3 regions of the Streptomyces sp. NPDC059564 genome follow, and region 2 is predicted to be linked to each of the others. Evidence: riboswitches for the same ligand, from Rfam matches in the RefSeq annotation. Region 2 holds a riboswitch; each other region holds the start of a gene.

Evidence for each region. A riboswitch is a leader RNA that binds a small molecule or an ion and turns the genes downstream of it on or off. The one in region 2 is predicted to bind thiamine pyrophosphate.
Region 1: linked by a shared signal. The riboswitch ahead of thiC (phosphomethylpyrimidine synthase ThiC) and the one ahead of thiO (glycine oxidase ThiO) in region 2 are both predicted to bind thiamine pyrophosphate.
Region 3: linked by a shared signal. The riboswitch ahead of ACFV0Q_RS02530 (thiamine ABC transporter substrate binding subunit) and the one ahead of thiO (glycine oxidase ThiO) in region 2 are both predicted to bind thiamine pyrophosphate.

The regions. Positions count from the first base shown of each region.
Region 1 covers NZ_JBHWBP010000001.1:65,233-69,192, reverse strand. Annotated here, with positions in the region: gene ACFV0Q_RS00335 (hypothetical protein) at 1-300, opposite strand, end outside; gene ACFV0Q_RS00330 (DUF6585 family protein) at 443-1,186, opposite strand; gene thiC (phosphomethylpyrimidine synthase ThiC) at 1,334-3,121, opposite strand; TPP riboswitch at 3,116-3,260, opposite strand; gene ACFV0Q_RS00320 (YibE/F family protein) at 3,333-3,960, shown strand, end outside.
Region 2 covers NZ_JBHWBP010000170.1:542-4,501, reverse strand. Annotated here, with positions in the region: gene ACFV0Q_RS25180 (Rv2175c family DNA-binding protein) at 35-400, opposite strand; gene ACFV0Q_RS25175 (NAD(P)/FAD-dependent oxidoreductase) at 550-1,782, opposite strand; TPP riboswitch at 1,918-2,030, shown strand; gene thiO (glycine oxidase ThiO) at 2,028-3,212, shown strand; gene thiS (sulfur carrier protein ThiS) at 3,209-3,409, shown strand; gene ACFV0Q_RS25160 (thiazole synthase) at 3,415-3,960, shown strand, end outside.
Region 3 covers NZ_JBHWBP010000005.1:53,554-57,513, forward strand. Annotated here, with positions in the region: gene ACFV0Q_RS02525 (ABC transporter permease) at 1-765, opposite strand, end outside; gene ACFV0Q_RS02530 (thiamine ABC transporter substrate binding subunit) at 822-1,922, opposite strand; TPP riboswitch at 2,008-2,117, opposite strand; gene rlmN (23S rRNA (adenine(2503)-C(2))-methyltransferase RlmN) at 2,176-3,291, opposite strand; gene ACFV0Q_RS02540 (phosphatidate cytidylyltransferase) at 3,465-3,960, opposite strand, start outside.

The DNA of each region.
Region 1 (3,960 bases), on a different contig from region 2:
CGTGGCCTTGCTGTCACCGCAGCCGACCGTATCGACCGACGGGTTATTGGCACTGCCGGTGACAGAGACGCACTCGCCTGCCTTGGCGTGCACGGGTCCGTTGATCGCGTCACTGATGGCGACCTTGACGACCGCCAGAACGATGATCACCGCGAGAGTGCCGAGCAGCGAGAGCACCTTCTTGCGCTTGCTCTTCCTGGGCGCCGATGCCGCGGCCTGCGTGGCCTCGGCGTACGGGAAGGGAGCCGCCGCGACCGCCTCGGGCGACGACGGGACCTGGGGGTTCTGCGGGGTGCTCATGTGATCCTCTGATGTGCGTGACGTAGCGGTAGTGCTCGCCGCACCGTATCGGCGCCCGTTGTACGCGTTCACGACAATCACGCCAATATCAACCCGCGTGTGATTCAAGTGAAATGCAAAGACTCGATAACGGGTTGACGGGTTAGCTTCGGCCACGCTGGTGGTCGACGACTGCCAGGAACATGAAGAAATTGGGGACCTTGCGGACCGGGGTGTTGGACCAGGGCAGCAGCTTTCCGGCCTTCTCCACGAACACCATGCCGTTCTTGACCTCGACCCGCTGCACCTCGCTCCACGGCAGGGTGCCCCGCTTCGCTGTCGCCATCCCGCCCGCGTTCACGGCTATGTCACAGAAGTGGGCGGTTCCACCACGGCTCAACAGGTCGAGCACTCCCGGCAGCTGGGCCCTGGTGATCTCGTGCTGGATCGCCGCTCCCCAGACCTCCGGGTTCGCGTAGAAGCCCGTCAGCTCGATCGTGGAACCGTCCCGCTTGAACAGCGTGTAGAGGTAACTGGTCCCGACGTACACACCGTTCGCGTAACGCTCGGTGATCTGCTGCAGCACCGAGGCCGAGTCCCACCGGACGGCGACCGGACCGCTGCGATCACTCACGATGAGCCCGTGCTCGAAGCAATGGATCCGCTTCGCCGCCTGCTTGCGGTTGAAGTTGGGGGCCTGCAGGAGCTGCCAGATGAAGAGCAGGCCAGGCAGCACGAAGACCAGCAGGCCAAAGAGCGAAAAGAAGGCCAGGCCGGCGATCCTGCCGGCGCCCATGCGCTTCGGGAGGAAGGACGCCCGAAGCTCTCCCAGCCCTTCGGAAGCCGCCAGGGCCACGACTTCGCCGGGCAGCTGCTCCTGGACCGGAGGGGACTGTACGTCGTGCACTGGCGCCTCTTTCATCACGCAGAGACCGCAGGTCGGTCCGGGCGAACCACCGGATGCTACTGGTAGCCGTCGCCCGACCGACAAGCGCGCCAGAAACGCCGTCCTGAGAAGCCGCACAGCCTCCCGGGACGGCGCTCGTCTGCGGTGTCAGTCCGCCAGCGGCAGGTAGACGCGGTTGCCCGAGGCCGCGAACTCGGCGGACTTCTCCGCCATGCCCGCCTGGATCTCCTCGGCCTTCAGGTCGCCGCCGTGCTCCCGGCGGATGTCCTGGGAGATCTTCATCGAGCAGAACTTCGGACCGCACATGGAGCAGAAGTGCGCGGTCTTGGCGGGCTCGGCCGGCAGGGTCTCGTCGTGGAACTCACGGGCCGTGACCGGGTCGAGGGCCAGGTTGAACTGGTCCTCCCAGCGGAACTCGAAGCGCGCGTCCGACAGGGCGTCGTCCCATTCCTGGGCGCCCGGGTGGCCCTTGGCCAGGTCGGCGGCGTGCGCGGCGATCTTGTACGTGATCACGCCGGTCTTCACGTCGTCCCGGTTCGGCAGGCCCAGGTGCTCCTTGGGCGTGACGTAGCAGAGCATCGCGGTGCCCCACCAGGCGATCATCGCGGCGCCGATGCCCGAGGTGATGTGGTCGTACGCGGGCGCGACGTCCGTGGTCAGCGGGCCGAGCGTGTAGAACGGCGCCTCCTCGCAGATCTCCTGCTGGAGGTCGATGTTCTCCTTGATCTTGTGCATCGGGACGTGGCCCGGGCCCTCGATCATCGTCTGCACGTTGTGGCGCTTGGCGATCGTGTTCAGCTCGCCCAGCGTCTTCAGCTCCGCGAACTGCGCCGCGTCGTTGGCGTCCGCGATGGAGCCGGGACGCAGGCCGTCACCGAGCGAGTAGGTGACGTCGTAGGTCGCGAGGATCTCGCAGAGTTCCTCGAAGTTCGTGTAGAGGAAGTTCTCCTTGTGGTGCGCCAGGCACCACGCGGCCATGATCGAGCCGCCGCGCGAGACGATGCCCGTCTTGCGGCGGGCGGTGAGCGGGACGTACGGCAGCAGCACGCCGGCGTGAACCGTCATGTAGTCGACGCCCTGCTCGGCCTGCTCGATGACCGTGTCCTTGTAGATCTCCCAGGTCAGGTCCTCGGCGCGGCCGTCGACCTTCTCCAGAGCCTGGTACAGCGGCACGGTGCCGATCGGGACGGGGGAGTTGCGCAGGACCCACTCGCGCGTGGTGTGGATGTTGCGGCCGGTCGAGAGGTCCATGACCGTGTCGGCGCCCCACTTGGTGGCCCAGGTCATCTTGTCGACCTCCTCTTCGATCGAGGAGGTGACCGCGGAGTTGCCGATGTTGGCGTTGACCTTCACCAGGAACCGCTTGCCGATGATCATCGGCTCGATCTCGGGGTGGTTCACGTTGGCGGGGAGCACCGCGCGACCTGCGGCGATCTCCTCGCGGACGACCTCGGGGGAGACGTTCTCGCGGATCGCGACGTACTCCATCTCCGGGGTGATCTCGCCGCGGCGGGCGTACGCGAGCTGCGTGACGGCAGCGCCGCCACGGCCCCGGCGGGGCTGACGGGGGCGGCCGGGGAAGACCGCGTCGAGGTTCTTGAGGCCACCGCGCGGGGAGGTGTGCTTGATGCCGTCGTCCTCGGGGCGCACGGGACGGCCCGCGTACTCCTCGGTGTCGCCGCGTCCGATGATCCAGTTCTCGCGCAGGGGCGGCAGTCCCCGGCGCACGTCGGTCTCGATCTGCGGGTCGGTGTACGGGCCGGACGTGTCGTAGAGCGTGACGTCCTTGCCGTTGGTGAGGTGGACCTGACGGACCGGCACCCGGATGTCCGGGCGGGAGCCCGCCAGGTATCCCTTGTGCCAGCCGGGCTGGCGCTCGGTCTGGCCGTCGGCGTCCTGGCTGACGGCAGGCGTGCGTGCGTCCTGAATGGTCATGAGACCTGATCTCCCTACGCCGGCATTACCCGGTAACAGGTTCGGCGGTCGGCGCAGCCTCTTCCCGTACGCATTTTCATGCGCGTACGGTGATCAGCGCCCTCTCAGCCCGGTGCTCCGAGCTCCCGCGTTGTGCAAAGGTGCCCCCACGCTAGCGTCATTTGTGGCGTGCTGAACAGTGGGCCCCCTCATCTCTTGCGATGATCTGCCAGTGACGTCCTCGCCGCAGCCCCCCACCACGCCCACGGATCCCCATGGCCACACCGGTCACGAGCACGAGTCCCACGGACCCGCGGCCGGTGCCCCGCATGGGCATTCCCACAGCCACGGCCACGGGCCGGCTGCCCCGGTCTCCAAGCATCTGCGCAAGGTCATCGCCGCGGTTCTGATCCCCTTCGCCGCCGCCGTCTTCATCGGCATGGTGGTCCTCTGGCCGGGCGGCGCCCCGGCCCACGAGCGCACCGGAGTGGGGTTCGACCGCCAGACCCAGCAGGGCCTGGTCGTCGCCTTGGCAAAGGTCGACTGCAAATCCGTGAACGCCTCGCAGGTGCCCCCCACCGGCGACACCTCCACCCCCGAGGGGCGCGAGGCGCAGGCCGCGCAGACCGGCGAGTGCAAGAAGGCGACCGTCGAGGTCACGACCGGGCCGGAGAAGGGCCGGGCCTTCTTCGAGATCGTCCAGCCGGGCGCGCCGCGGCAGTTGGAGAAGGGCCAGAAGGTGGTGGTCGCCTACGCCCCGGACGCTCCGCGGGACCTCCAGTACTCCGTGATCGACGTGAACCGCAAGCTCCCGCTGGCGGTGCTGGCCGGGATCTTCGCCGTCGCGGTCGTCGTGGTCG
Region 2 (3,960 bases):
CCGCGCGGGGCCCGTACGCCGGTGGATCAGCCGGTCAGAGGGCGAGCGCCTGGGCGCGTCGCTTCACCTCCGTGCCGCGATTCTCACTCAGCGCCTGCACCGGGGTGCCGGGCAGGGTGTCGTCGGCGGTGAACAGCCACTCCAGGATCTCCGCGTCGGTGAAGCGGTCGTCGCGGAGCACGGTCAGCAGGCCGGGCAGGCCCTTGACGATCTTGTCCCCGTCGATGAAGGCGGCGGGGACCTGGAGGGAGCGGTTCTCGCCGCGGCGCACGGCGAGCAGCTGACCTTCCTTGACCAGCTGGCGAACCTTGGTCACTTCGATGTCGAGCATCTCCGCGATGTCGGGGAGGTACAGCCAGGCGGGGACAAGGGCGTCGATCTTTGCGTCAATCTCGGTCACAGGCACAAGCCTGCCATCTCGGACCGACAGCCGGTACCCGAGCTGCCCCGGACGGGGGCCGGGGCAGGCCGGGACCGGGCTCGGCAGGGCGTCCGGCGGGGCCGGGCAGGCGGCGGCCGGGCAGGCGGCGGCGGTCGGGCGGCGGCCGGTCAGGCCGTGGCCGACTTCAGCGGGACCGAGGGGTCGGCGATCTTCGCCGGGTCCACGGGGACGGCCGATTCGATCAGCCTGCGGCCCTGCGCCAGGTCGCGCGGGCGGCCCACGGCCAGGACCGCGACGAGCGCGCCGCCGCGCAGCCAGCACACCGACCAGGCGGCGTCGTCCGGGTCGCCGCGCCACAGCAGGGTGTCGGCGCCGCCGTGGTGGCCCGCGTACTGGACGAAGCGGCCGAACTGCTCGGACCAGAAGTAGGGCACGGGGTCGTAGGCCTGGACGGGCTCCCCGGCGACGATGTTCGCCGCGACCGCCCGGGGGCCCTGCAGGGCGTTGTCCCAGTGATGGACCAGCAGCCGGGCGCCGTAGCGGGCCGAGGGGAAGGAGGAACAGTCGCCCACCGCGTACACCCCGGGCAGGGAGGTGCGCAGGTACGCGTCGGCGGTGATCGAGCCGTCGGGGCCGCGCTCGATCCCGGTGCCGTCGAGCCAGCCCGTGGCGGGCCGGGCGCCGATGCCGACGACCACGGCCCCCGCCGCCAGTTCCCGGCCGTCCGCGAGGTCGACCCGGCCCTCTTCGATCCCGGCCACCCGGGCGCCGGTGATCAGGGTGGCTCCGGCCTCGGCGTACCACCGGGCCATGGGGGCGGCCACCTCCGCGGGCAGGGCCCCGGCCAGGACCCGGTCCGCCGCCTCGACCACCGTGACGGCGCAGCCGGCCTCGCGGGCCGCCGTGGCGAACTCGGCGCCGATCCAGCCCGCCCCGACGACCACCAGGGCGGGGGCCGCGGCGAGGACGGGGCGCAGCCGGGTGGCGTCGTCGAGGGTGCGCAGCAGGTGCACGCCCGGGACGCCCTCGGCGCCGGGCAGGGTCAGCGGTTCGGCGCCGGTGGCCAGCACGAGGACCTCGTACGGGACGGGGCCGGCCGGGGTGTCGAGCTCGCGCGCGGCGGCCCGTACGCCGGTGACCTCGGTGCCGAGGCGCAGGTCGATGCGCAGTTCCTCGAAGTCGACGTCGAAGGCCACGTCGAAGGCGGAGTCCTCGGCCTTGCCGAGCAGCACCGCCTTGGACAGCGGGGGCCGGTCGTAGGGCTGGTGGGGTTCGGCGCCGAGGAGGGTGACGGGGCCGTTGAAACCCTGTTCCCGCAGGGCCACCGCCGTCTGCACCCCGGCCATTCCGGCGCCGACGATCACGACACCGGGCTTCGTCTGCTGCGTCTGCTCGCTCACCCGGCCCAGCCTAATGAACTGACGGCCCGTCAGGAACAGGGGGCGGGGAGAGACGGCGGGAAGACAGCGGGGAAGCGGCGGGGACAGCGGGGAGGCAGCCTTACCCGCCACCCGCGCCGGGGTTAGTCTGGCCACCGTACCTATCGCGGGAGTCCGGGCGCACCGGGCTGAGAGGGAGGCTGGCCGGCCTCCGACCGTACGAACCTGATCCGGGTCATGCCGGCGAAGGGAGGGGCTGGACGCCCATGCACTCATCTCGGAACGGATCCGGTCGAAACGGATCCGACGCCCTCGTCATCGGGGGCGGCATCATCGGCCTGGTCACCGCCTGGCGGGCGGCCCAGCGCGGACTGCGCACCGCCCTCGCCGACCCCGACCCCGGCGGCGGCGCCGCCCGCGTCGCGGCCGGCATGCTCGCCGCCGTCACCGAACTGCACTACGGCGAGGAGACCCTGCTCGGCCTCAACGTGGCCTCCGCCGCCCGCTACCCGCGGTTCGCCGCCGAACTGGCCGAAGCCTCCGGCGGCATGGACATCGGCTACCGGGCCTGCGGCACCCTCGCCGTCGCCCTCGACGCCGACGACCGCCTCCACCTGCGGGAGCTCCACGCCCTCCAGCGCCGCTGCGGCCTGGAGTCGCAGTGGCTCACCGGCCGCGAGTGCCGCCGCCTGGAGCCGATGCTGGCCCCGGGGGTGCGCGGGGGGCTGCGCGTCGACGGGGACCACCAGGTGGATCCGCGGCGGCTCGCGGCGGCGCTGCTGGCCGCCTGCGAACGGGCCGGGGTCACCGTGCACCGGGCGCGGGCCGACCGGCTGCTGACCACGGCCGACCGGGCGGTGGGCGCCGTACTGGAGGACGGTACGGAGCTGCGCGCCGGCCAGGTCGTCCTGGCGGCGGGCTCCCTCAGCGGGCGGCTGGCGGGGGTGCCGCCGGAGGTGGCGGTGCCGGTGCGGCCCGTCAAGGGTCAGGTGCTGCGGCTGGCGGTGCCGCCCGCGTACGCCCCGTTCCTGTCCCGGACCGTACGGGCCGTCGTGCGCGGCAGCCACGTCTACCTGGTGCCCCGCGAGAACGGCGAGCTCGTCGTCGGGGCCACCAGCGAGGAACTCGGCTGGGACACCACGGTGACGGCGGGCGGCGTGTACGAACTGCTCCGCGACGCCCACGAGCTGGTGCCCGGCATCACCGAACTCCCGCTCGTCGAGACCCGGGCGGGCCTGCGCCCCGGCTCCCCCGACAACGCGCCGCTGCTGGGCCCGACCGACCTGCCCGGGCTGCACCTGGCCACCGGGCACTACCGCAATGGGGTGCTGCTGACCCCCCTCACCGGCGACGTGATGGCGGAACTGCTGGTCACCGGCACCGTCCCGGAGGTCGCCCGCCCCTTCACCCCGCGCCGCTTCTCCACCACGCGTCAGGAGTCCTACGCATGACCATCTCCGTGAACGGCGAGCCGCGCGAGATCGCGGCCGGCACCACCCTCGACGCCGTGGTGGCCACCCTGACCGCGGCCCCTTCCGGCGTGGCCGCCGCGCTCAACGAAACGGTCGTCCCGCGCGGGCGGTGGCCGCACACGCCGGTGGACGAGGGCGACCGGATCGAAATCCTGACCGCTGTCCAGGGAGGCTGACCACCATGGCGGACGACCTCTTCACCCTCGGCGGCCGGACCTTCTCCTCCCGCCTGATCATGGGCACGGGCGGCGCCCCGAGCCTGGACGTCCTGGAGCGCGCCCTCGTCGCCTCCGGCACCGAGCTGACCACGGTGGCCATGCGGCGCCTGGACCCGACGGTGCAGGGCTCGGTCCTGTCCGTCCTGGACCGGCTCGGCATCGCGGTCCTCCCCAACACCGCGGGCTGCTTCACGGCGGGCGAGGCCGTGCTCACGGCCCGGCTGGCGCGCGAGGCCCTCGGCACCGACTGGATCAAGCTGGAGGTCGTCGCCGACGAGCGGACGCTCCTGCCGGACGGGGTGGAGCTGCTGGACGCGGCGGAGACCCTGGTCGACGAGGGCTTCACCGTCCTCCCGTACACGAACGACGACCCGGTGCTCGCGCGGAAGCTGGAGGACGTGGGCTGCGCGGCGATCATGCCGCTGGGCTCCCCCATCGGGTCGGGGCTCGGCATCCGCAACCCGCACAACTTCGAGCTGATCACGGAGCGGGCCGGGGTGCCGGTGATC
Region 3 (3,960 bases), on a different contig from region 2:
GGTCTCGCGCCTGCGTACGGTCCGGGCGTGCACGGCGAGGATCAGGGCGACGGCGGCGAACTGGACCATGGTCAGCACGGCGGCCGTCGGCAGGTCCAGCAGCTGCGCGGTCTGCCGGTAGACCTCCACCTCCAGGGTGGAGTACGAGGGCCCGCCGAGGATCTGCACGACCCCGAACGAGGTGAAGGTGAAGAGGAACACCATCAGCGCGGCGGCGGCCACCGCCGGGGCGAGCGCGGGCAGGGTCACCCGCCGCCAGGCGGCGAACCGTCCGGCGCCCAGCACCCGGGCGGCCTCTTCCTGGCGCGGATCCAGCTGGGCCCACAGCCCGCCGACCGTCCGTACGACGACGGCGTAGTTGAAGAAGACGTGCGCGAGCAGGATCGCCCAGACGGTGGTGTCCAGCCGGACGCCCCAGAGCTCGTCCAGCAGCCCGCCCCGCCCGACGAGCGCCAGGAAGGCGGTGCCGACGACCACGGTCGGCAGCACGAAGGGGACGGTGACCAGGGCGCGCAACAGCTGCTTGCCCGGGAACTCGAAGCGCGCGAACACGTACGCGGCGGGCAGGGCCAGCAGCAGGGTGAGGGCGGTGGAGGCCAGCGCCTGCCAGGTGGTGAACCACAGCACACCGGCGATGTCGGGCTCGGCCAGGACCTCGCCGATCCGGCCGAACTGCCAGCCCTCGTCCGTCTTGAGCCCGCGCCCGACGATCGCGGCGACGGGATAGGCGAAGAACAGCCCGAAGAAGGCGAGCGGCACGGCCATCAGGGCCAGCCGGACGGCCGTGGCGCGCCCGCCCTCCTTCGGGGAGCTCTCCCGCACTACTTCACGACGAGCGAGGACCATGCCTTGACCCACTGCTCACGGTTCTTGGCGATGGCGTCGGGGGCGACCGTTTCCGGCTTCTCGACGACCACGCCGTGCTTCGTGAACAGCTCCGGCAGCTTCGCGTCCTTGACCACCGGGTTCACGAACATCTGGAGCGGCATGTCCTCCTGGAACTTCTTGCTCACCAGGAAGTCGAGGAGCGCCTTGCCGCCCTCCTCGTTCTTCGCGCCCTTGAGCAGGCCCGCGAACTCGACCTGGCGGAAGCAGGTGCCGGTGGCCACGCCCGTGGGCGCCTCGGCCGGCTGCGGCTCACCGTAGAGGACCTCGACCGGCGGGCTGGAGGCGTAGGAGACGACGAGCGGCCGGTCGCCCTTGGCCTTCTTGCCGCCCGCGGAACCGGAGAAGCGCTCGTTGTAGGCCTGCTCCCAGCCGTCGACGACCTCGACGCCGTTGGCCTTGAGCTTGCTCCAGTAGTCCTTCCACCCTTCCTCGCCGTACTTGCCGACGGAGGCGAGCAGGAAGCCGAGGCCGGGCGAGGAGGTCGCGGCGTTCTCGGTGACCAGCAGGTTCTTGTACTCGGGCTTGACCAGGTCGTCCAGCGTCTGCGGCGGGGCGATCTTCTTGTCGGCGAAGTAGGCCTTGTCGTAGTTGACGCAGATCTCGCCCGAGTCGACCGGGGTGACCCGGTGCTGCTGGTCGAGCACGAACTCCGGCTTGACCTGGTCCAGGCCCTTGGCCTGGTACGGGGTGAAGATCCCGTTGTCGAGGGCGCGCGAGAGCAGCGTGTTGTCGACGCCGAAGAAGACGTCGCCGCGCGGGGAGCCCTTGGTGAGGATCTCCTGGTTCAGCGCGGCACCGGCGTCCCCGGACTTCAGGACCTTGACGGTGTAGCCGCTCTGCTGCTCGAACTCCTTGAGGACCGTGTCGGTCACGTTGAAGGAGTCGTGGGAGACCAGGGTGATCGTCTTGGACTTCGGGGCGTCGCTCGCGCCCGCGGGCTTGTCCTTGGCGTCGCCGCCGCCACAGGCGCTGAGCGTGGTGACGCCGAGCGCGGCCGCGAGTGCGACGCCCGCGATCTTCTTGGTGGTGCTCACTGGTGAATTCCTCCTGGGATGTCCAGGAGAAGACGCGGCCCTGCCCGGCGCTCTGTGGGAGCGGACGCCGGGCAGGGCGCAACAGCTTGAGTGATGACCGAACTTCCTACCCCGAATGACCGGGGCGAGGTTCAGAGGGTCTGCGGATGACGGTTACCGCACTCTCAGCGCTGTGGCGCTCCCCTGTCGGAATGATGAAGTTGTCCGGCCACAGGGTACCCCGCGGCCGATTGTGAACGGTTCTGGCCGGAAGCTAGCGCTCGGAGGCGGCCAGCTGGCCGCACGCGCCGTCGATCTCCTGGCCACGGGTGTCCCGTACGGTCACCGGCACGCCGTGCCGGGCGATGGCCTCGACGAAGGCCTTCTCGTCCTCGGGGCGCGAGGCGGTCCACTTCGAGCCCGGCGTCGGGTTCAGCGGGATCAGGTTGACGTGCACGCGCTTGCCCTTGAGCAGGCGGCCGAGCAGGTCACCGCGCCAGGCCTGGTCGTTGATGTCGCGGATGAGCGCGTACTCGATGGAGATGCGGCGGCCGGACTTCTCGGCGTACTCCCAGGCGGCGTCGAGCACCTCGCGGACGTTCCAGCGGGTGTTGACCGGTACGAGGGTGTCGCGCAGCTCGTCGTCCGGCGCGTGCAGCGAGACCGCGAGGCGGCACTTGAAGCCCTCGTCGGCGAAGCGCAGCATGGCCGGGACCAGACCGACGGTCGAGACGGTGATGCCGCGCTGCGACAGGCCCAGGCCGTCGGGCTCCGGGTCGGTGAGCCGGCGGATGGCGCCGACGACGCGGTTGTAGTTGGCGAGCGGCTCGCCCATGCCCATGAAGACGATGTTGGAGAGCCGGGCCGGACCGCCGGGGACCTCGCCGTCGCGCAGGGCGCGCATGCCGTCGACGATCTGGTGCACGATCTCGGCGGTGGACAGGTTGCGGTCCAGACCCGCCTGGCCGGTGGCGCAGAAGGGGCAGTTCATACCGCAGCCGGCCTGCGAGGAGATGCACATGGTGACCCGGTCCGGGTAGCGCATCAGCACGGACTCGACGAGCGTGCCGTCGTGCAGCTTCCACAGGGTCTTGCGGGTGGTGTCGTCGTCGCACGAGATGTGCCGGATGACGTTCATCAGGTCCGGCAGCAGCTCCTGCTGGAGCTTCTCGCGCGAGGCGGCCGGAATGTCGGTCCACTCGGCCGGGTCGTGGGCGTAGCGGGCGAAGTAGTGCTGGGAGAGCTGCTTGGCCCGGAACGGCTTCTCGCCGATCGCGGCGACCGCCTCACGGCGCTCGGCCGGGGTCATGTCGGCGAGGTGCCGGGGCGGCTTCTTGGCTCCGCGGGGTGCGACGAACGTCAGCTCTCCCGGGACGGGGCGGGGGGCCATGGGGGTACTCCTCAGCGTTTGCGAGCCCTGGTGCGGGCGACCTCCGCGTCGGCGGAGACTTGTCGATGGCACGACCGGTGCCCGGAGACCTCACGGGTCCACCCCCGCCGTAGAACGGGGAAAGCGCGCCACCCGGAGGTGACGCGCTTATCAGGATAACCCGCCCGGTCGTATCAGCCGGTGCCGACGAACGCGGCCAGCAGCAGCCAGACCACCGGAGCGGTCGGCAGCAGCGAATCGAGCCGGTCCATGATGCCGCCGTGGCCCGGGAGCAGGGTGCCCATGTCCTTGATCCCCAGGTCCCGCTTGATCATCGACTCGCCCAGGTCGCCCAGGGTGGCGCTGACGGCGACCGCGAGACCCAGCAGCAGGCCCTGCCACCAGGCACCCCCGTCGATCAGGAACTCCATGCACAGCGCGCCGGCCGCCATCGCGAAGGCCACCGCCCCGAGCAGCCCCTCGCGGGTCTTGCCGGGACTGATGCGCGGCGCCAGCTTGGTCTTGCCGAAGCGCCAGCCCACCGCGTAGGCCCCGGTATCGCTGACCACGGTCAGGACCAGGAAGGTGACGACCCGCTGGGGGCCGTCGTCGGCGGTGAGCAGCATCGCGACGAAGGTCGCCAGGAAGGGCACGTAGAACGCCGCGAAGACACCGGCCGTGACGTCCTTG